3 regions of the Peribacillus sp. P4_B1 genome follow, and region 2 is predicted to be linked to each of the others. Evidence: riboswitches for the same ligand, from Rfam matches in the RefSeq annotation. Region 2 holds a riboswitch; each other region holds the start of a gene.
The links. A riboswitch is a leader RNA that binds a small molecule or an ion and turns the genes downstream of it on or off. The one in region 2 is predicted to bind glycine.

Region 1 (7,854 bases), on a different contig from region 2:
GGAGGATGATACCCGAAATCCAGCAATCTTTTTGCTATATCGAGGGTCCTTACCCCTAATTTCTTTTGCCTGCGTCCGCTTAATACGAATTCATGCTTACAATGACGATTATATGGTAAGTCAAAAAATGGTTCCAACCTACGCATCATATAATTGGCATTGATGACCGCATTCTCTGTGACGGCTTTAAGGCCATCAGGACCCATTGAACGAATGTACGTATAAGCTCTAACATTTATCCCGAAGTTCCCATAGTATGGTTTTACCCTGCCAATGGATTGCGGGCGGTCATAATCAAGAACGAATTGCTCATCTTGTTTTACAACAAGCGGTTTAGGCAAGTAGGGAATCAAATCCGACTTTACCCCTACAGGGCCGGAACCCGGACCGCCGCCGCCATGCGGACCTGTGAATGTTTTATGGAGATTTAAGTGAACCACATCAAAGCCCATATCACCCGGGCGTGCTTTTGATAGGACTGCATTCAGATTGGCTCCGTCATAGTAAAGCTTCCCACCTGCATCATGGACAAGTTGTGCCATTTCCAAAATGTTCTCTTCAAACAATCCCAATGTATTGGGGTTCGTCAGCATCAAGGCCGCCGTATCCGGTCCGACAACACGCTTTAAATCTTCAAGGTCGACTAACCCATTTTCATCGGACTTCACTGTAATCGTTTCAAGTCCGGCAACAGTTGCAGATGCAGGATTCGTACCGTGTGCAGAATCAGGTACGATCACTTTCGTCCGTTCTGTATCGCCATTCGCTTCGTGAAAAGCGCGAATCATCATCAACCCTGTCCATTCACCGTGTGCACCTGCTGCAGGTTGTAATGTCACTAGATCCATTCCTGTGATTTCCGTTAAATGTTCCTGCAAATCAAATAATAGTTCCAAGGCTCCCTGGACTGTAGTCGGGTCTTGATATGGATGGATATGGGCGAAACCGTTATAGCGTGCCACATTTTCATTTATTTTCGGATTATATTTCATCGTGCATGAACCCAGCGGATAAAAACCCGAATCCACCCCATGATTCCGTTTGGAAAGTGCTGTATAGTGACGCATGATATCCAGTTCGGACACCTCAGGAAGCTCTGCCTCTTCTTCACGGATGTAGTCGGCAGGAAGAATTTCTTCGAGCGGAATAGTTGCAACATCCATTTCTGGCAGACTGTACCCGATTCGACCGGAAGTGCTGATTTCAAAAATGAGTGATTGATCTTGATTATTCATGTTGATCCCCCAATTCCTGCGCAAGTGCATCGATTTCTTCTTTTGTTCTAAGTTCCGTTACCGCAACCAGCATATGGTCTTTCAGCTCAGGATAAACCGTCCCTAAATCGAAGCCGCCAATCATCCCTTTTTCAAAAAGGTTTTTATTGATTTCTGAAAACGAAGCAGGCAGTTTAATGACAAATTCATTGAACGAAGGACCGTCGAACATCACTTCTATCCCTTTTGCCTTTATAGCTTTTTTCGCATAGTGTGCTTTTTGAATATTTTGCACGGCCATTTCTTTGACACCCTTTTTCCCAAGCGCCGTCATTGCAACAGAAGCTGCCAAGGCATTCAACGCTTGATTGGAACAAATGTTGGATGTGGCCTTATCACGGCGAATGTGCTGTTCACGAGCTTGAAGCGTCAACACAAAGCCCCTTTTTCCATTTTCATCCACCGTTTGACCGACGAGCCGGCCCGGAACTTTCCGAACAAGTTTATTAGTAACGGCAAAATATCCACAGTGAGGTCCCCCGAATGCCGCTGGAATGCCGAATGGCTGAGCATCTCCCGTTACGATATCTGCACCGAGTGAACCTGGGGGTGTCAAAGCCCCCAGTGCAAGCGGATTACTGGAAACGATAAACATGGACTTGGCGCCATGAATGATTTCTTCCATTTCTTTCAATGGCTCTATCCGTCCAAAAAAATTCGGATATTGCACAATCACTCCTGCAATGTCATCATTCATTAATTCCTTTAAAGCAGCCATGTCCGTCACACCGTCTTTATAAGGAATTTCAATCACTTCCACGCGTTGCCCTTTCGCATATGTCTTCACAACTTCTCTTGATTCAGGATGAACTGCTCCTGAAATGAGAATCTTCTTGCGCCGAGTCTGACCTGAAGCAAGCATGGCCGCCTCAGCCAGCGAAGTCCCGCCGTCATACATGGAGGAGTTAGCTACGTCCATACCCGTCAACTCACAAATCATCGTTTGATATTCAAAGATGGCCTGCAGTTCACCCTGTGAAATTTCGGGCTGATAGGGAGTATAAGCCGTATAAAATTCAGAACGGGAAAGAACGTGATCGACGATGACCGGTGCATAATGGTCATAGACACCCGCACCAAGGAAGGAAGCATAGTTTTTAAGATCCGCATTCTTGGCAGCAAGCCTTGATAATTCTTTCATTAATGCAGGTTCCGATTTAGCAGGTTTGATATCGTATTCTCCTTGAAAGCGAACACTTTCAGGGATATCATTGAAAAGTTCTTCAACAGCAGGTACCCCTATAACTTCCAGCATTTCTTGTTTATCTTGCTCTGTCATGGGTAAATAACGATGTTTCATCTAATGACCATTCCCCTCTATTTACGTGGTTTTTTATAAAAAGGTGTTTGTATTATAACGGCTTTCAAACGTTTGGAACGGATTTCCACTTCAATTTCCGCATCCAGCACCGAATATTCCTTATCGATAAGTACCAATCCTACGTTTTTCTTCAACGTTGGTGATTGGGTACCAGTCGTGACCTCCCCAATGACTTTGTCCCCGCTGTAGACCTTATACCCATGACGAGGAATGCCACGGTCAATCATTTCAATTCCCACAAGCTTCCGGGGTGCCCCTTTCTCCTTTTGTTCAGCAAGAACGGCTTTCCCGAAAAAATCGGCTTCCTTATCCACTTTTACCGCAAAACCAATCCCGGCTTCTATTGGAGTAATGTCCGCTGAAAGCTCCTGCCCATACAGCGGCAGTTTCGCTTCAAAACGCAGGGTATCACGAGCACCTAAACCAATCGGCTGTATCCCTTCTTCCTTTCCGGCATCCATTATCGCCTTCCAAAGGGCAGGGCCGTTTTCACTGTCGCTATATATTTCAAAACCATCTTCACCAGTATATCCAGTACGGGATACCAACGTGGAGATACCATTTATCATGACATTCTCCTTGAACTTGAAAAATCCAATTTCACTTAAGGCAGTATTTTCTGAAAGTTTTTGCAATATCTTCTCTGCAGATGGTCCTTGAAGTGCTAGCTGTATATAGTCACTCGATACATTCGTAATTTGGGCATTTTCCGTTAGATTAGCTTGCAGCCAATCGAAATCTTTTTCTGTATTCGCTGCATTGACCACGAGCAGATAGTCGTCTTCCGCCCTTTTATAAACGATGAGATCATCAACCGTCCCGCCGTTTTCATAACACATGGCCGAATATTGGGCACCGCCCGTTTGCAGCTTTGATATATCATTAGTCAGCATCTTCTGTAAAAAGGAAAGGCTCCCAGGACCCTTAACATCAACTTCCCCCATATGCGATACATCGAACAGACCCGCTTTTGTACGTACGGCTTCATGTTCGTCCTTTATACCCGTAAATTGGACAGGAAGTTCCCAGCCGCCAAAATCAATCGTTTTCCCTCCGTATTCACGATAAACCTCAAATAGTGGTGTTCTTTTTAAATTGGTCAAAAAATGACCCCCCTCAGATTTTTTAAAATTAAATTGGCTTCATTATCAAAGCTTTTTGTCCTTACGCATCAGATATTCTGATTCATGATGTAAAAAAAGCACAAAAAAGGACAGAGAAAGCCCGTTTGAGCTTTTTCTCTGTCCTGAAACCTGAAAGTTTACCTATATAATAGGTTTTCCCCTTTGGTGGCCGTCCCAAACGGGCGGCGCTCTCCAGAGTTGCGTCCAATAAGAGTTCTTTTGCCTGAGAGATTCACTGCTAAGTTTGCTCCTTCGGCGCTACATCCGTAGTCTCTCCCCTTATCTTCACCCGCATATTATGGTCTACCAATGAAATTAAGCGAATAAGCCCCACCCATTAGTAAAACCTTTGAGCATCATAGAATGCATTCTCTGCCAAATCTCCAAAAACTCCAGAAAAACGTTTACATGATCTCCTTCGGTAATCTTGGATAAAGCAGGTACCTATAGCCCATACTAAGAAAACGCGAATTGCAAATCGATACAAAAATTCTTTTTAGCGTTTGGAAATTGGAATTTTCTAAATATACTTATATCCTACCCTAAGAAACTTATCTCTGCAATATCTTTTGAAGAGAAATATTTTTCTTACTTCACATATGAAATGTTCGGTTTTTGACCTTATATTAAGGAATTTATGATTTAAGAGGGAGTTATTTCTATGAAAATCAATATATCCTTCAATTCTGAATGGAATGACGAGTTTTTACAAAAGGTGGAAAATGATGGTCCATGGGGAAATTGGGAGCTTTATAAGTTGGCGGTTAAAATGGAGGAAAATCTCATCATTCCTGATTTTGAAGGTTTACAGGCACCCAAGCACCTTCCTCAGTTAACCCCGCTTCCCCATCAATTGGAAGCTGCAAAGCAAGTGGTGGAAAAGATGAATGGAAAGGCCATTTTAGCAGATGAAGTAGGTCTCGGAAAAACAATTGAAGCCGGCTTGATCCTAAAGGAGTATATGATCAGAGGCCTTGTAAAGAAGGTATTGATCCTTGTACCAGCTTCCCTTGTAACACAATGGGCTTTTGAATTGAATACGAAGTTTCATATTCCGGCAGTCGTTCAGAGAAAAAGTTATGTGTGGGACTCCTGTGATGTGGTCATTTCATCCATTGATACAGCGAAACGCGCTCCACATCGTGATATCATTTTCAATCAGGAATATGACTTCATCATCATTGATGAAGCTCATAAACTTAAAAATAATAAGACGAAGAACTATGAATTCGTCCAAAATCTGAAAAAGAAATTTTGTTTACTCCTGACAGCTACTCCCATTCAAAATAAAGTCGAGGAAATTTTTCACCTCGTTTCGTTATTGAAACCAGGCCACTTGGGAAATGCCTCACTCTTTTCAGAAAAATATAAAGGGAAAGGCCGGAACATAATTGAAGATGAACACCTAAAGGAATTGGTCAACACTGTGATGATTCGAAACCGGCGGGCCGATACTGGTATTGAATGGACAAAAAGGCATGTGGAAACCATCACCATTGAATTTTCTCCAACCGAGCAGGCATTGTACGATGCAGTTTCAAAATTCAAACCTATTTCTGATGGAACAAAAGGAAGCGCCTTTTCAGCTCTCACTCTCCAAAGAGAAGCCTGCAGCAGCAGAGAGGCGGTCTTTTATACTTTAAAAAACATGAAAGCCAAATACGACCAGCCTACCCCTGACTTTTTGGCAAAGCTTGATGATTTATTTACAAAAGTGAATGAAACGGTTCAGAATTCAAAAGCTGAAAAAGCTTTGGAACTGATCAAGAAAATTGATGACAAAGTGATTATCTTTACAGAATACCGAGCGACTCAGCTTTATCTACAATGGTACCTTCAACAGAATGGAATTTCTTCAGTCCCATTCCGAGGCGGATTTAAACGTGGAAAGAAAGACTGGATGCGAGAATTATTCCAAAAGAAAATTCAGGTATTAATTGCAACAGAAGCTGGCGGGGAAGGGATAAACCTTCAGTTCTGCCATCACTTGATTAATTTTGACCTGCCATGGAACCCCATGAGGCTTGAGCAAAGAATTGGGCGGATTCACCGCCTTGGACAGGAAGAGGATGTCAGGATTTATAACTTTGCCACGAAAAATACTGTTGAAGAACATATTCTAAAGTTACTATACGAAAAAATTAATTTATTTGAAAAAGTAATTGGTGAATTGGATGATATTCTAACCAAACTGGATATTAACAACATTGAAGAATATTTAATTGATGTGGTCGGCGAGTCCAAAACAGAGGGCGAAATGAAAATCAAGATGGATAATTTTTCATCGATGATCCAATTCGCTCAATCCATGAAGGAAGGTGAGGTTCATGCAGCAACAGGAAATTCATGATTTTTTAATAACTTACTTTAAAGCCAATGAATGTGAAATACTGGATAATAAACCAACCCACCTTACAGTTCAACTAACGATAGAAATGGATAAAGAATTAATGAACCGGCCCTTTTATTGGCACTACCTGGAAAAAACGGGTGGCATTCCGAACCCAGCCCAGATGACTTTCATTACCGATCCAGAACAAGCCCCACCCGACCTAAAGGGAGAAATGATTCATTTTGGCTCCCCTCGGCTCCATCAGATTATTCAATCAACAAAAAAGCTGGCAGGGTATACTAGACTTTTTGAAGATACTCCTCCATCAATGAGCGGGAATAATCCATTGTTCCCATGGCTTACCCTGAATGTGAAAATATCCTACCAATGCGATCGTAAAAAAGATACTTTTATGTCCATCGGATTGAATTTAATTTCAGGAGAAATCATGGAAGGATTTCACCATCGGGTTTTACCGGTTAAGGTCACCCCAAAAATACCGGATTACTCGTTTACGCTTTCACCGCTCATCATGCCGAAGAGTGGATTGGCAAGACTTGATACATACATTAGAAGGAGCTTCGAGGATGATGACCATTCTTGGGCGGAAGAAGCCATGCTGCGCTGGCAGAATGACTTGAACTTATTGGAGCATTTTTACAAGGACATGGACGAAAAAAGTGAGAGTTATTTTACCGAAAAAGAAGCCTTAAAAGCTCAATACGAACCGAACATCCGAATATCCATCATCAACGGAGGTTTGTTTTACCTTTCAGATAGGGCGTTGGGATAGTAAAAACCATACTTAAAAAAACAGATGTCCTAAGTTTAGGACATCTGTTTTATTTTTTGATATTTTTCCTTACGAACATCGACAAAGCAAAAGGGACAATGCCAAACCAATGGGATATACCATGATTTTTATCCTCTTTTCTATGACGGCGCTTTTCTTTTCGTTCTTTTTTGGTCAGATTAAAATACTCGACAAGCTGTTGCGTCAGATATTTAATATAAGCGTTTGTAGACATTTAAAATCACCCTATGCAAAGTATGCCCGGCTAGCGCTTCTTTTAATCCTTCTCTTGTTCGTTAAACACGTAAATCGTTGAAAATGGGTCAGCGTTTTAAAAAGAGAATTGATCTTTGAGTATTACATCGCCTGCTTTTCTATCCATTCTATCACTCTCCCCGCTTCTTTATCATATTGAATGATGACCCTGCCAACGCGGCCATTTTTAGTTGTGGAAGAAAATTCGAGATAGACGTAAGGACCGTCTTGCTTCGTTAAGGAATACTTCACCACACCATTTGGGTATGAGATTTCCCCCTGAATGATGTCCGGGATCACTTCCCCCAGCTCTTCCGTCACATCCTTAACGGCGAGATGTACAAGATGGTCGGCCACAAGCGATTCTTCCACTTCTTTATAAAACCTTTTATCGAGGATAAATTGATCGATCATCAATATCGTCAACATGATGAAAACACTTGCTACAATCATTACCATCGGGAAAACGACTCCTTTTTGATTATTCATCGACTTTCTTCACATTTTTAAAGAAAGGATGAAATCTTCGACTGAAAGTAGTCCCTGCTTTATCCGTTATATTTAAAACAATGACACCGCCATCCTTCTCGACCTGGAATTCCGAAATGTTCTGCAAGATGACCTCATGCCCCATACCATTCACTCGCCTTCGGACCTTATCCTCATATTGTTCAATGGATGATAATTGCTCACCTGAAAGCAAATATAATTTATTTCCCATTACATCCTGATCTATTGAACTCCGGACCTCCTGC
Region 2 (7,733 bases):
GATATTTCAAATGGCTGATGACGGTAATTCCCCAAATAAAAATGAAACATACTGTAGAAATACTTGTAATCAAGGTAAATACTCCTTCAGGCATTAAATAATTCAAAACAACGGAAATTAAAATGACAACCGTTGAAAAGACCAATGCATTGGAAGGTACTTTACGGTCATTAAGTTTTGCAAACGGTACAGGTGCATTTTTATCTTTGGCAAGTGAGTATACCATCCGGCTTGTACTGAAGATTGCACTGTTACATGCCGAAGCCGCCGATGTTAAGACGACAAAATTGATGATACCAGCAGCTCCAGCGATACCTACAGCCACAAATACTTGGACGAATGGGCTTTCCGTTGGGATGATTGCGTTCCACGGATAAACACTCATAATGACAATAAGTGCGCCAATGTAGAAAATTATAATCCGAATAGGAATATTATTGATCGCTTTGGGGATAACTTTTTCTGGATCCTCTGTTTCACCTGCTGTTAGTCCTACAAGTTCAATGCCAACAAACGCAAACACTACCATCTGGAATGAGAGGATAAAACCATTTATTCCATTTGGGAAGATACCTTCGTGACTCCATAGATTCGTGAAACTTGCTGCGCCTGAATCAGTGGAAAAGCCTTTAATAATCATGAAAATACCGATAACAATTAGTGCTAGAATAGCTATGACTTTAATTAATGCGAACCAGAACTCCATTTCGCCAAAAAGTTTTACCGTTGCAAGATTCATAAATAGCAGAATGACAAGTGCAATTAATCCTGGCATCCACTGTGGTACAGAGGGAAACCAGTATTGAGTATAAAGACCAACTGCTGTTAAGTCGGCCATTGCGATTGAAATCCAGCAAAACCAGTAGGTCCAGCCGGTTACAAATGCAGCCATATTACCTAAATAGTCTCTTACAAAGTCGACAAAGGAATGATAGTGCAAATTAGATAAGAGTAGTTCTCCAAGTGCGCGCATGATTAAAAAGCAAATGACGCCTGTAATCATGTAAGCAATTAAAATGGATGGCCCGGCTAAATGAATAGACTTTCCTGCTCCAAGAAATAATCCCGTTCCGATTGCCCCACCAATAGCGATGAGTTGTACGTGCCTGTTTTTTAGCCCTCTATCTAACTTTTGTTCCTGCATACGAATTCCCACTTTCTACTTTTATAGGATACTTGGATTTTTTCCCAATAAAGAGTCTGTCTTTCAATGAGTGTGAATTATTAGCGTACTGGGAAACTGTCCACCACTGTAAGCGCTTTCTTGGATAGGTACTAGATATAGTGAAATAGATCTACCAACCTTTTTGAAAATATAGCGTTAATTGTACAAATCAAAAGATAGACTCATTTATCACAGACCTTAATGCACCTCCTTTCTTTTTATCTTTCCTAATAAAAAAAGGACAGAGGAAAGATAGGGATTTTCCTACCTTCCTCTGTCCTTTTACCTGAGAGTTTAACTCCTTCGGTGGCCTATGGCTCTCTTCAGAGACGCGTCCTATTGTAGTCCTTTTACCTGAGAGATTAGTCCCCTGCTTTTTAGGGTTTGCTCCTTCGGTGCTAAACAATGTTTAGTCTCTCCCACAATCATCATCCGCTGATATAAAGTTGTTTTAATAGTTGTATACTATCGGTTTTTAATGGACATTTCAACGCTTATCTGAAAAAACTTTATTTTCTGAAATTTCACCACAGACAATTTTCAACTTTATGAACAGTATATATTTTAGAAGTTATTAGCTACGAAAAATCAAACTTATTAGCTGCTTTTCCATTTGCAAGGAATCCAAACAAGCTTATGTATAAGCGAAACATTTTTACATTTTTCCGATTGACTATAAGGCTAAATTTTCAAGATAGGAAATTACATAAGTCTATAGTTTTAACATAATTGATGTATGGAAAAAGAGAAAATTCGCGACACGCGAGAATGCTTGCAGCAGTAAAGATTGGTTAGAAGCTTCCTCCCTAAGTTCAGCAGTAGTTGCAGAAGCTTTCTCTTTTGCAACTTCCTCTTTGCCCCCACCACCTGCTATATTAGCAATGATGATAATTGCTAGAACCCATACCCACGACTTCTTTGGTTTCTTTAGTTTGATTTCCTTTTCCTTATCCATTTACCTCTTACCCCCATTTCAGTTTTGCAGACGGACTGTTGTAAACAGAAATAGAATAACATAATTTAGATCAATAAGGTTTATATTTATCATCACGTATTTATTTTCACTTTCTTTGTTAAATCATTATGTATTCGAACCAAATACAAAAAAGGAGGATTTAAGAATCCTTTATTTGGAATTTCGCATGAAAGGGAGTTAATGAATACTCCTAAGTAGTATAGTTTACAGTTTTGTCCAGATTAAAAAGAAAAGACCAAGTATTTAGGAGCTGAAACTATAACTTTTGGTATTGAACCACATCTATCTTTTCGGCCAAAAAACCCAAAGGTAAATAATTATTCTACAATACTTGACGTGTTCACAAAACGATTTTCCATTACTGTTTACCAGCGTCAAACTGGGACTTTAATTTGGTTAGCAGGCACCTTTTAAAACATGTCTATAAAGTATGATCAAATCTATACCTTACCCTTATAAAAATTCAATTGAAGCATTCTTTTATAAAAGGGGATGATTTATTTGTATTCCCATTCATAAAAATAGGTGAAAATTCGAAGTTATCATTGCCTTTTCCCGTTAGCCACTCCATCCACCATGCATGAAAGTTTCCCTTCACACGGAGAGATCCGACTATCAGCTACAACCCATTCTTTAGCCTTTCTCGGTATCAGTTGCTTATTATCAATAGAATTATCTAATACAGCAAAGCATGTCATCATCTGTACCACGTCTTACAAATATTCTATTCTTTTTCCTAATCTAACTCATAATAACCACAAACAACATATCCTACTGCTTTTGCTGCCACGAGAAGGGCATCTTCATCGATATCAAATTTAGGATTATGATTAAAATAAGGTTTTTCTACTCCTTTAGGTGTACAAGCAATGTAAAAGAAGCAGGAAGGAATTTTTTCAGCATAGTAAGCAAAGTCTTCAGATGGCGGCATTGCTGGAAATTCCTTTACTTCTTTAATATCTTTATCATTTGCATTCTTAAGTGACTCGGCAACCTTTCCTGTTAATTCAGGATCATTATATAAAGGTGGATAGTCATTCGTATAAGTTAGATCACATGTTACACCAAATTCTTCTTCAAGTCCTTTTACAAGACGTTTAACTTCTTTTTCAATTTTATCTCTTGTTTCAACAGTCATATAACGAATATCGCCTTCAAGCTCTACGCTGTCTTTAATTATATTAAATGTTCCTTTTCCATCAAAAGATCCAATCGTAATCACACCAATATCAAAAGGACTTAATCGACGGCTAATAATCGTTTGAGCAGCGGTAACAAAATGAGCACCAGCGACAATGGCATCATTCGCTAAATGTGGTGAGGAACCATGTCCACCTCTACCTTGAACTTTTAATTTCAAATAAGCCCTGCCGGTAAAAGAATATCCAGCATGATAACCAACAACTCCTGCTTCGTCCATTGGCAGCAGATGGATGCCAAATATATTATCTAAATCGTCAAGCACCCCGGATTCTACAATACTCTTTGCCCCGCCTGGCGGAACTTCCTCCGCATGCTGATGAATAATTTTGATTGTACCTGGAATTTCATCTTTTAATTGAATGAGGCAATCGGCTAAGACTAATAAGTAGGCAGTATGTCCATCATGACCACACGCATGCATAACGCCTTCATTTTTTGATTTAAAGGCTATATTCGTTTCTTCAACGATTGGAAGTGCATCAAAATCAGCTCGAAGACCGATGTTTTTTCCAGGCTTTCCACCTTTAATGGTCACGATAACTCCGTATCCATTACCTACATTAGATTGAACTTCTACGTCCTTTTCTTTATAAAAATCAATAATATATTGAGCTGTCTTTTCTACTTTAAAAGAAAGCTCAGGATTTTCGTGTAGGTGCCTACGAATTTTAATCATTTCCTCTTTACGGGATTCTAGAATTTCCATTAATTCACTTCTCATAATCTCTTCATTCCTTCATTATTTTTTGAAAACGCCACTATATGTAGCGTTTTACATTTCCAACTGCTAATTATTCTGCAATAGGGTTCCGGTTACTACCAGCGGTGATTTTTTAGAAGCATTAGATGTTTTACCGGCATCTTTTGGCACCAAAAAGATAATAGATAATAGATAATATTAAATTCCAAGTCCAAATTTTGTAATTTTTACTCTTCAACACGAATCATCGCAAGCACGGCTACTAATAACCAAGTGATAACATACCTGATTGGAATGAATAAAATCCACGACCAACTTGTCTTTTTTTCAGGATAAGATCATATGTCAAGAATGAATGTTTTAGATAATTTAACCTTTAATTGATAATAGTTTTTTTAAAAGCATCTGAATATCTCTAAGGTAAATTTGATTATTCCAGTGTTCTTCTTCCAAATAAATAAAAGTGAAGATGATCTATCCCTGCTCTCCATAATGAGTAAACTTTAGTTCAAATGTGTTTTAAGTTTATCAATTACTCAGGGAAGTTTCACTAACCTGCCTTTTTATAAGCTTTCCCCTTATAAAGAAAAGCTACCGCTAGTTTAGTACATTTGTCCAAAATACCTTATAAGTCAAATTTCTCACCTGATACCAATCTTACTTCTAATGTCTTTTAAGAATGGTACACTAATTTCTATTGCTTTATCTGTTCATTCTTTTAAATTTTTATCCAGAGTTTTTGGAGAAGACATTAATTCATTATATTTCTCGCGCGATACTTCATTAAATCTATTCATTACATTAAACAATTCCTTTTTGGCTTCACCTCAGCCAATTCCTTGTAAATTTTGCTCTTTTATCTTTTCAGTTTCAGTATAAGATGTGAATATAATAGATGTATCGGGATCTTTTGGTGTTTCTGGTGGTAATGAATCAGTTTTGATTTTATATATGAGTTTTTGTAACTTTTTGGCTCTTCAATGGATGGAATTATATTATAATAACTTTTACTCATTTTCCGACCATCTAATCCTAGCAGTCTCTTCTTGTATTTTGTACTCTAGTAATAGGAATGTTCCCCCATAGTTATGATGGAAACTTTCAGCAATATCTCTAGCAATTTCTATATTCTGAACTTGGTCTTTCCCTTTATATTTAGAAATTTTTCACCTCCAGAAACAAAAAAAGACCTTATGAGAATAAACTCATAAAGTCTTATAAAAAAGACGGAGCTTTTTGCTCCGCCTGGGATGTCAGAATATTTTTTTCTCATTCAACTCGAGAGCTAATTCTTTGAAAAACTGAAGCGATTCTGGATTTCCCATGGAGTCTGCATTCACCACTTTATCAAACTCGAAACCTAGCAACACTTTGCGTATCGGTACTTCCATTTTCTTTCCGTTCAAGGTTTTAGGTATTTGTTCAACGACATGGATCTGGTCTGGGATAAAACGAGGGGACACATGTCCTCGGATTTGTTCATTGATTTTCGATGTCAATGCTGCATCCAGGATTTTACCAGGCTTAAGGACGACGAACAGCAGCAAGGAAGAACCGCGGCCAAGCACTTCTCTATCAATGGCAAGGCTTTCCATAACTTCATCGATCGCTTCGACGACGCGGTAGATATCGCTAGTCCCCATCCGTACACCAGAACGGTTAATGGTCGAGTCGGAACGTCCATAAATGACGCAGCTGCCCTTGTCGTCGATCTTTATCCAATCTCCATGTTTCCATATTCCAGGATACGTATCGAAATAACTCTCGTAATATCTTGACCCGTCTTGATCATTCCAGAAGTAAAGCGGCATGGACGGCATCGGTTTAGTAATGACCAATTCACCGACTTCATTAATCAATGATTGACCTTGTTCATCAAAGGCTTCTGCACGAACACCTAATGCCCTTCCTTGTATCTCCCCGATTCTTACAGGTAATGTTGGAACACCACCTACAAATCCGGCACAAACATCGGTTCCGCCACTAGATGAACTGAGCCATATATCTTTCTTGACATTCTCATACACCCATTTGTATCCGTCACCTGACAATGGAGCCCCAGTTGAAAAAAGAGCCTTCAATTTTGTTAAATCATATCTTCCCATTGGCTTGATTCCTAACTTCATGGAATTCGTAAGGAAAGGTGCACTTGTTCCAAAGAAAGTCATGCCTGTGTCTTCAGCCAATTCCCAAAGGGCATCCATATTCGGAAAGGCAGGGCTGCCGTCATAAAGAACAATCGTCCCTTCATTAAGCAAACCTCCCATTAGTAGATTCCACATCATCCAGCCTGTCGTCGTAAACCAGAATACCGTATCCTCGGAAGTCATGCCTTGATGCAATCTTGTTGATTTAAAATGCTCCAATAATATACCGCCATGCCCTTGTACAATTGGTTTTGGCATTCCGGTTGTACCTGATGAATAGAGAATCCAAAGCGGATGATCGAACGGAACACTTTCAAAAGATAATTCCGCCGTTTCTTTTAATAGGTCATCCCAAGGGATTGTATTTGCCAGATTCACTTCCACAACCTTTTTTTCTATGTAAGGAACCAACACGGTATGCTTAACAGTGCCCAATTCCTGTTTAAGCTGTGAAACAACGGATGTTTTATCATATACTTTTCCGTTGTACTGATACCCATCAACCGCCAGTAATAAAACCGGTTCAATCTGTTTAAAACGATCAATGACGCTTCTTGCACCAAAGTCAGGAGAACAACTGGACCAAATGCCACCTATACTTACTGTTGCCAAGAAAGCTATGACCGCTTCAGGTATATTTGGCATATAGGCAACAACACGGTCACCCGGTTTCACACCAAGTTCCCTTAATGAATGGGCGACAGAAGCCACTTTTTCTTTCAGCTCTTTCCAGCTAATCTCTTGCTGCCTGATATGTTCGGAACGAAAAAAAATCGCCGTTTTTTCTTCTTGAGCATTCAATAATGCATTTTCAGCATAATTAAGCCTTGCCCCTTCGAACCATTTCGCACCTGGCATGGCTTGCTCCGCTAAAACCCTGTCATATTTCCTGGCGGCTTTTACATCACAATAATCCCAAATTGAAGCCCAAAATTCCTCCAGTTCATCAACCGACCATTTCCATAATTCATGATAATCATGAAATGATAAACCTTTCTTTTCTTTTAACCATTTCACATATTGAGTCAATACCGTGTGCTCGATTTGTTCTTTTGTCGGTTCCCAAATGATTTGTCCGTCTGTAAGCGATTTCATTCAATCATCTCCCTTAGGTATCAAATGCATCATTGAATATTTCATAATAATTGGCAATTAAATAAATTGTAATGTATGAGAATAAAACCGTCAATTTACACTATACTCAAATAGGCTCAAATCTATGAATGGGCAGATTAATGGAGAAACATGTGCCTTTCCCTTGAACACTTGACACATGTATCGTTCCATCCATGCTTTTGATGACGCTATATGAAACCATTAGGCCTAATCCCGTTCCTTTATTTTTTGTCGTAAAGTAAGGCTCACCTAGACGGTATATTTGTTCCTGTGTCATTCCAATTCCTTGATCTTGAATCATAATTTGGATGTTGGTTGCGTCGGGAATTAAATGTATGTATATTTCGCCATCATCTTGCATCGATTCTAAGCCATTCTTTAATATATTGAACAGGCACTGTTGAAATTTCTTCTTTTCCCCCATTA
Region 3 (7,854 bases), on a different contig from region 2:
TCAATATGGGGCAGGCAGCTGCCTATGGGATGATTCAAATCACGCTGATAGTTATCGTTCTTTTTATTTCGAACAAGTTTTTTGGAATAAAAGCGGAAAAAGCTTTATAAATCGGAGGTTCAAAGATGAGTAAGCTTGAAGAATTTATCAAAAATGAAGGCAGTGTTTTTCCCGGAAAAACATATGCGGAAGAGCTTCTAATGCCTGTTTTTAATGATCAAAGAGATTACTTATTTCATGTTATGTTCGATATTCATCGGGCACATGTCATCATGCTTTCGGAACAAAAGATCATTAAAGAAGAAGAAGCGAAAACCATGCTGGAGGGGATTCGGAAAGTGGCTCAAACAGATCTCACTCTCCTGACCTATCAACCTCAATTCGAAGACTTATTTTTCATGATGGAGGCAAAGATTGGCGAGGAAATCGGTCACGAGCTCGCAGGAAAGATTCATATCGGCCGCAGCCGTAATGATATGGGAGTTGCGATGTATCGGCTTGTTATAAGAGGTCATCTTTTGCAATTGATCGGCTATGCAAACCAATTGAGCGAGGCATTCTTGGTGCAGGCAGAAAAACATATAGAAACCTATATTACTGGTTACACGCATACCCAACCGGCTCAGCCGACTACATTAGGCCATTACTTTTTAGCCATTTATGACGTTCTTCAAAGGGATATTGGACGGTTATGGGCAGCCTTTGAAACGGTGAACCAATCCCCCCTGGGCGCGGCTGCGTTAACAACTACTGGTTTTCCAATCAGCCGTAACCGTACCGCTGAACTGCTTGGGTTTGAGGCGGTTGTTGAAAATTCCTATGACTCGATAGGCGGGGCAGATTATTTATTGGAAACCGCAACTGCCATCATGACGTGCATGGTCAATACTGGGAGGTGGATCCAAGATTTCCTGCAGCATGTGACAAGGGAGTTTGGTACATTTCATGTGGCAGATCCTTATGTTCAAGTTAGCAGCATCATGCCGCAAAAAAGAAACCCAGTATCAATTGAACATTCCCGTTCGATTGCAAGCAGTGCGTATGGTGATGCACTTGCTGCAATGAATATGATCCACAACACACCATTTGGAGATATCGTCGATACGGAAGATGATTTACAGCCGCATTTATATCGGGCTTTTTCGAATGCAGGCCGTGTCATGAAACTAATGTATGCAGTCATATCAACATTGAAAGTAAATGAAGAACATACAAAAAAATTGGCCGCAAAATCCAGTATAACAATTACTGAATTAGCTGATACCCTATCAAGAGATTACGAGATATCATTTAGAAAAGCCCATTCCATAGCAAGTACAATTGCAAAACGGTCGATAAGTGAAGGGAAAGAGCTATATGATTGGGACACACAAGAAATCAACAAGATCATCAATGAATTCGTTGCAGTGAATTTAACTGAAGACGAATGGAAAAAAATCATCTCTCCTGAATACTTTGTGGAAATTAGAAGCATTCAAGGCGGGCCCAGCCCGAAAGAGGTTTCGAGGATGATTGTAAATAGAAAACAAAAACTGGAACAAGCGTTGCAGGAGTATAAGGAAATGGTTAAAACATTGAATGATGGAAGGAAGGCTTTAGTGGATTACTAAGTTATGAGTTTTAACGGGCATTAAATTCACGAGTATTTGCTCCAAACTCACGAGTAAAAGCATGAAACTCACGAGTATTTGCTCCAAATTCACGAGTATTTGCACCAAAATCACGAGTAAAAGCGTGAAATTCACGAGTATTTGCTCCAATCGCGAGTAAAAGCAATGCGGGATGTATTTTAAAGTTCATATTTCATAATATATAGTCATTCTTTATTAGGGTGGCTATTTATTTTGATTTTTATTGCAACTGAGATTTCCCTAATGATAGTAAATGAAGATTATTTCCAAAACGATGCTATTATTTGTAAAATACATAATATAAGGCGGAACGTTAATGTCAAATAGATCTCAGTTCGGTTTATCCTGATTTTAATAGCTTTTGTAATATCGATTACTTTTTGCTTTAATCCGGAAGCCTTATTAAAAGGTGGATATGATTTAGCTATGGATGGTCTGGTAGTAGCCAGAACCTTGATGAATTTATTAGTTAAAATAGGGGATTTGATGATAAACAAAAAAGATTGGTAGTTTATTATGAGACATTGTTTTTTGACGGCTATTTAACTTTCTATAATCACTCTTAAGAAAAAGGACATTATTACTGTATTATTCGAAGGAAGGCTCAGTCTTTTGACTGAGCCTTCCGATGTTCATTCACAGGATTTCCAAAATAATCAGCATCAATGAGTGCTTCAAATATCGTTAACGGATTTTGGTTCCAACTGAACCGCATGATTCCTGAGGGCAAGACTTACCGTTATCATCACAATGAAATTGAATGCCAAGGCGATGATTCCCACATTCAAATCTTTCGCTGCTTGTGGCAAGGATGGAAACAGGGTCCCTATTGTTGAATGACTGAGTGTAATGCAGATCACGATGGCCAATCCGGTGATGATGCCGGCGATTGCGCCATATTTATTGATTGGATTCTTTTTCTTCTTCAGACTAAATAGAAGGGACGGGAATAGCTGTGTGATGAGACTGTATCCCATGAGAATTAATGCTGACATCGTTTCGCCGCCGTTTAAGGTGAAGTAGACGGCTATAAGAGCAATGATTGGTACAAGGATTTTTGCCAATCTTACAACGTGGCGATCTGATACTGCAGGTGCAAATTCCTTATAGACGTTTTTAGCGAGCAGTGTAGCGACGCTCATCAAAAGCATGGATCCCGGCACCAATGCGGTCAGCAACCCAGCCCCGCCGATTATACCTATAAACCATGGGTCAAAGGTCTGAATCGAAAGGCGCAGCAATGAGAGGTCTGCATCTGCCCCTACGAGTCCAGGCACTTTCAATATAGCTGTAAACCCTACAAAAAATACGAATAACAGCATGAGCGTATATAAAGGGCTGATGATGGCATTTTTTCGAAATACCTTCCCGCTGCGAGCTGAATAAACCGCGCTGAAAACTTGGGGCCACATATAGAAACCAAATACAAGCAATATTACCGTGGAGATGAACCATGATATGCTAAGTCCCTGCTCGGGGAACTTTAGAAAACCAGGCTTGGCCGCATCAATTGCTTCGAACATCGGCTGAAATCCACCAAAGTAATGAATGGGCAGATAAATTCCTAAGAATCCTATAATGGCGATCATCATGATATCTTTAATGACTGCTGTCCAGACTGAGCCGTGTATACCGGAAATCATTACATAAATGGTAAGGCCGATTGCCCCCATCCATACCGCCGCAGACATTGAGATTGCACCATAAGATGCCTCTGAGACAATGATCCCCAATCCTTTCAGCTGCACGACGATCACTGGAATCATCGAGACCACACCGACAAGCGCAGCCAAAATTCCTAAACTGGGACTCTTATATTTGCTTACAAAAAAATCGGATTGGGACATCAGCTTATTTTCTTTGGCATATTTCCATATTTCAGGAAGGAGCCAATAGGATAATACGTAAGACAAAGTAATGTAAATAAGAACATATAGAGCGGGTGCGCCCTTGCCATAGGCCCAGCCGCTGCCGCCAAGGAAGGAGAAGGTCGTATAGATTTCCCCAGCCATCAGCAGGAAGACGAATATTGCACCAAAACCGCGTCCGCCCACCGTCCATTGTTCCAAGTTCATATCTTTTCCTTTTGAAGAACGAATGCCTAAAAATATCGATAGTAGTAAAAAAGCTAAAATGATTATGAGGGCAATATTCATTCCTGGTCACCTTCCCGATTCCGGGGATCCAGCTTATACATGATGCCCAAGATGGCAGAGGTAAGGACCACCCACATAGCCATCCAGAACATATTGAAAGGCATCCCTAATACATAAGGTTTTATTCTATTAACAAAAGGCAGAAATCCTAGTATGCCTATAAAAGGAACTAGAGTAAGGATATATAGAATCTTCATTAAACAAACCCCTCCGTTTTAAATAAAGTGAAACGTCCAACAATGGGGGTTTTACTTCAGTGCCACTGATGGATGGGTGAACCAAACTGGATGGAAAATTCATACATGACGGATATTCCTTCTTTGATAAGGAACCGATGATAAATATAAGCTTACACTATTTTGATATGAAATTTAATGCAGTTGCTTGATATATTTTTTAGCAACAGAGCCGCTGATAAAAGATAAAGCCTTGAATTCTTATAGAGTTCAAGGCTTTATCCTTTTACTATCTTTTTTTCTGATAGTTATATAGTATCACCAAGACCATGAACCAGATTGGCGTCATAAGCAGTGATAGCCGTGTGGCTTCAGCGAATAGCATAACGATAAGGATGAACAGGAATAATCCTAAAATGGCGTAATTGATAAAGGGTGTAAAAGGAGCCCTGAAAGTTGATTCGGCTCTTAGGTCCGGCCGTGTTTTCGAATATTTGATATGTGAGATCAAGATGATGCTCCATACCCATATGAAACAGATGGCACTGATGGTTGTCACAACGGTAAATGCCTGTTCCGGTATCAGTTTGCTTAACAATGCTCCTAGTGATACAACGATTGTTGATGTTAATAAGGCATTGCTAGGAACAGCCTGTTGATTTAATTTTTCCAGTTTAGCAGGGGCTTCTCCATTCCTGCTTAACGTATAGAGTATTCGGCTTGTTGAAAATAAACCGCTGTTGCATGCAGAAGCAGCTGATGTCAAAACGACGAAATTGATGATCCCCGCAGCGACAGGAATGCCGATTAGCGCAAAGACTTCTACAAATGGGCTGCTCGTGGCATTCAGTTGTGTCCAAGGGTTGACACAGAGAATGACGAATATGGCACCTACATAGAAAAGTAAAATCCGGACTGGGATTTTATTGATGGCAGACGGAATGTTCTTTCTCGGGTTCGCCGTTTCTGCTGCTGAAACCCCGACCAATTCGACACCTACAAAGGAGAAGACGACCAGCTGTAAAGACAACAGGAATCCGGAAATTCCATTTGGGAACATGCCTCCATGAGTCCATAGGTTCGTTAGGGAAACCGTTCCCGTATTGGTATTGAAGCCGATGGCCAAGAGAATGATTCCTACGAATATCAAGGTGATGATCGTGATTACTTTTATGATGGCAAACCAGAATTCCAATTCGCCAAATAACTTAACGGTCAATAGGTTCAATCCTAACAGAATGACAAGGCATATTAGAGCCGGTATCCATTGAGGGATATCGAACCAGTATTGTATATAGACACCGACAGCTATGATATCGGCCATTGCGGTCATGATCCAACAGAACCAATATGTCCAACCGGTCACGAAGCCAGCCCATGGGCCGACATATTCGGTTGCGAATTCAGTGAATGACGTATATCCTGCATTGGATAAGAGCAATTCGCCTAGGGCTCTCATCACAAAAAACAAGGCAATTCCAATTATTAGATAGGAGAAGATGATAGATGGACCTGCCATTTGTATGGCTTTTCCGGATCCCAAAAATAAACCGGTACCAATGGTTCCTCCTATTGCAATAAGTTGTACATGACGATTTTTTAAATCTCTTTTTAATTCCTGTTTAGCCAATTCGTACGCCCCCGTCTTTTATAGTCTTGGTAGTGAATGATTTCAAACCTGCATGGTCTTGGAGAAGGACGTGATTTTTTCACCCAGCTTGCCAATGGTTTTCACGAGTGTTGTTTTAAGTCCAATCACAAAGTGGACAATAAAAAAAGAGATTGGATATACCAATCTCTTAAAGGGTTCAGAATAACAATTTATCATTCGTTACTCTTCTGTCCTTTTGCCTGAGATTGTGAATCCTTCGGCGCTGCATCTTGTACAGTCTCTCCAGAAGCTGCTCCTGCTATAGTGTCATCCATAGCATTCATCGCTTGCTTGTATGCGGTTGTGTAAAAATGTCTGTCTGCGGTGATCTTCCACTGCTGAAGCATTCATTATACTTATAAAATAATATTGGAATTCTATCATCTATTTTTCTGAAGGTCAACAATTTTTTTTGGGAGTTAGCCAGTCTTATAAGAGGTTTATAACACATTGAAATGGTTTTAATTTTTTTAAACGTTCACTTGAAAAGACTTTGAATGGTTCAAAGCAGAAGTGATTGTTTTCTACTCTTTTTTTGTGTAATCACTATTATAAAATACTGATTCACTTTTTTAAAAAAAGGTATTTTAAGATAGGAAAAATCGCCAAGATATATTTGACAACTGTTTTTTTGAAAAATACATTTGTGTTTTTAAAGAGTATTTACTATTATAAGATAAGAAAACAAAATTAAAGTGTTATTTATATGATTACGATAAGGCATTTCTAACCACAATAATAAATAGAGTCGATTGGCGGTAAGGTTGGAAGAGCATTGCTGCTAATATTGCACCTGGGGGAGTTAATCATGTCAAACAAGGAATTAAAGAGAGGGCTGGAGGCACGTCACATTCAAATGATAGCTTTGGGCGGAACCATTGGGGTCGGGTTATTCATGGGATCGGCGAGCACGATCAAATGGACAGGGCCTTCTGTAATGCTTGCATATGCCATCGCAGGTATATTTATATTTTTCATCATGCGTTCTATGGGGGAGATGCTATATTTAGAACCGACTACGGGTTCTTTTGCATCCTTTGCTAGCAGCTATATACATCCTTTGGCAGGTTATATGACTGCTTGGAGCAATTGGTTTCAATGGGTAATCGTAGGAATGTCCGAAATCATCGCCGTTGGAATGTATATGCAGTATTGGTTCCCGGAGTTACCAGCTTGGATACCAGGTGTGGTCGCCATGATCATCTTGGGGGCAGCCAACCTCATTTCCGTAAAATCTTTCGGGGAATTTGAATTTTGGTTTGCGCTTATAAAAATAATAACGATTGTATTGATGATCGTTGCCGGCCTTGGCCTTATTTTCTTTGGAATAGGGAATGGCGGAGACGCAATTGGATTATCGAATCTTTGGGCAAATGGCGGCTTCTTTACGGGAGGCTGGACAGGATTCTTCTTTGCGCTTTCCCTTGTTGTGGCTTCCTATCAAGGCGTTGAGCTCATCGGCATCGCGGCCGGAGAAGCGAAGAATCCAACGAAGACCGTAACAAAAGCGATCCAATCAATCATATGGCGCATTTTAATTTTCTATATTGGCGCTATATTCGTCATCGTGACGGTTTATCCATGGGATAAACTAGATGACATCGGAAGTCCATTCGTTTCAACCTTTGCTAAAATCGGTATCACAGCAGCTGCAGGAATCATTAACTTTGTCGTAATCACTGCGGCAATGTCCGGATGCAACAGTGGGATCTTCAGTGCAGGGCGTATGCTTTACACACTGGCATTGAATGGCCAAGCTCCTAAAATCTTTGCAAAAGTATCTAAAAGTGGAGTGCCGGCATATTGTACGATCGCTGTACTATTAGGATTGGGTATCGGGGTTGTCCTGAATTACCTTGCACCGCCGGAATTATTCCTTTATGTGTACAGTGCGAGTGTTTTACCCGGAATGATTCCATGGTTTGTCATACTTATCAGTGAGCTTAAATTCAGAAAGGTAAATGCTGCTGAAATGGAGAAACATCCGTTCAAAATGCCGTTTGCCCCTTACAGTAATTATGCGACAATTGCCTTTTTACTGATGGTGCTGGTGGGTATGTGGATCAATCCCAGTACAAGGATTTCCTTGGTTGTCGGGATCGTTTTCCTAGCATTGGTAGTAGTAAGTTATTACATGCTGAAAATGGATAAACGAATACCATTGGATGCTAAATCCGATGATGAGATTTCCAGTTAAGAAGTCTCGTGCCATTTCGATAAAAAGATGAGTGATACGAGTT

Region 1: another riboswitch for glycine. It lies ahead of gcvT (glycine cleavage system aminomethyltransferase GcvT); the one in region 2 lies ahead of AC1DVK_RS16275 (amino acid permease).
Region 3: another riboswitch for glycine. It lies ahead of AC1DVK_RS03675 (amino acid permease); the one in region 2 lies ahead of AC1DVK_RS16275 (amino acid permease).

Annotation. Positions count from the first base shown of each region.
Region 1 is NZ_JBFUHM010000007.1:17,408-25,261, reverse strand. It holds gene gcvPB (aminomethyl-transferring glycine dehydrogenase subunit GcvPB) at 1-1,235, opposite strand, end outside; gene gcvPA (aminomethyl-transferring glycine dehydrogenase subunit GcvPA) at 1,228-2,574, opposite strand; gene gcvT (glycine cleavage system aminomethyltransferase GcvT) at 2,592-3,698, opposite strand; glycine riboswitch at 3,835-3,917, opposite strand; glycine riboswitch at 3,921-4,008, opposite strand; gene AC1DVK_RS05565 (DEAD/DEAH box helicase) at 4,381-6,069, shown strand; gene AC1DVK_RS05560 (YqhG family protein) at 6,047-6,844, shown strand; gene AC1DVK_RS05555 (YqzE family protein) at 6,894-7,079, opposite strand; gene comGG (competence type IV pilus minor pilin ComGG) at 7,202-7,588, opposite strand; gene comGF (competence type IV pilus minor pilin ComGF) at 7,581-7,854, opposite strand, start outside.
Region 2 is NZ_JBFUHM010000028.1:7,267-14,999, reverse strand. It holds gene AC1DVK_RS16275 (amino acid permease) at 1-1,144, opposite strand, end outside; glycine riboswitch at 1,438-1,494, opposite strand; glycine riboswitch at 1,498-1,597, opposite strand; gene AC1DVK_RS16270 (hypothetical protein) at 1,878-2,120, opposite strand; gene AC1DVK_RS16265 (amidohydrolase) at 2,878-4,065, opposite strand; gene AC1DVK_RS16260 (acetoacetate--CoA ligase) at 5,298-7,286, opposite strand; gene AC1DVK_RS16255 (ATP-binding protein) at 7,393-7,733, opposite strand, start outside.
Region 3 is NZ_JBFUHM010000004.1:112,738-120,591, reverse strand. It holds gene AC1DVK_RS03700 (ABC transporter permease) at 1-110, shown strand, start outside; gene argH (argininosuccinate lyase) at 126-1,610, shown strand; gene AC1DVK_RS03690 (hypothetical protein) at 1,621-1,800, opposite strand; gene AC1DVK_RS03685 (sodium:solute symporter family protein) at 2,306-3,787, opposite strand; gene AC1DVK_RS03680 (DUF3311 domain-containing protein) at 3,784-3,984, opposite strand; gene AC1DVK_RS03675 (amino acid permease) at 4,253-5,593, opposite strand; glycine riboswitch at 5,793-5,871, opposite strand; gene AC1DVK_RS03670 (amino acid permease) at 6,423-7,811, shown strand.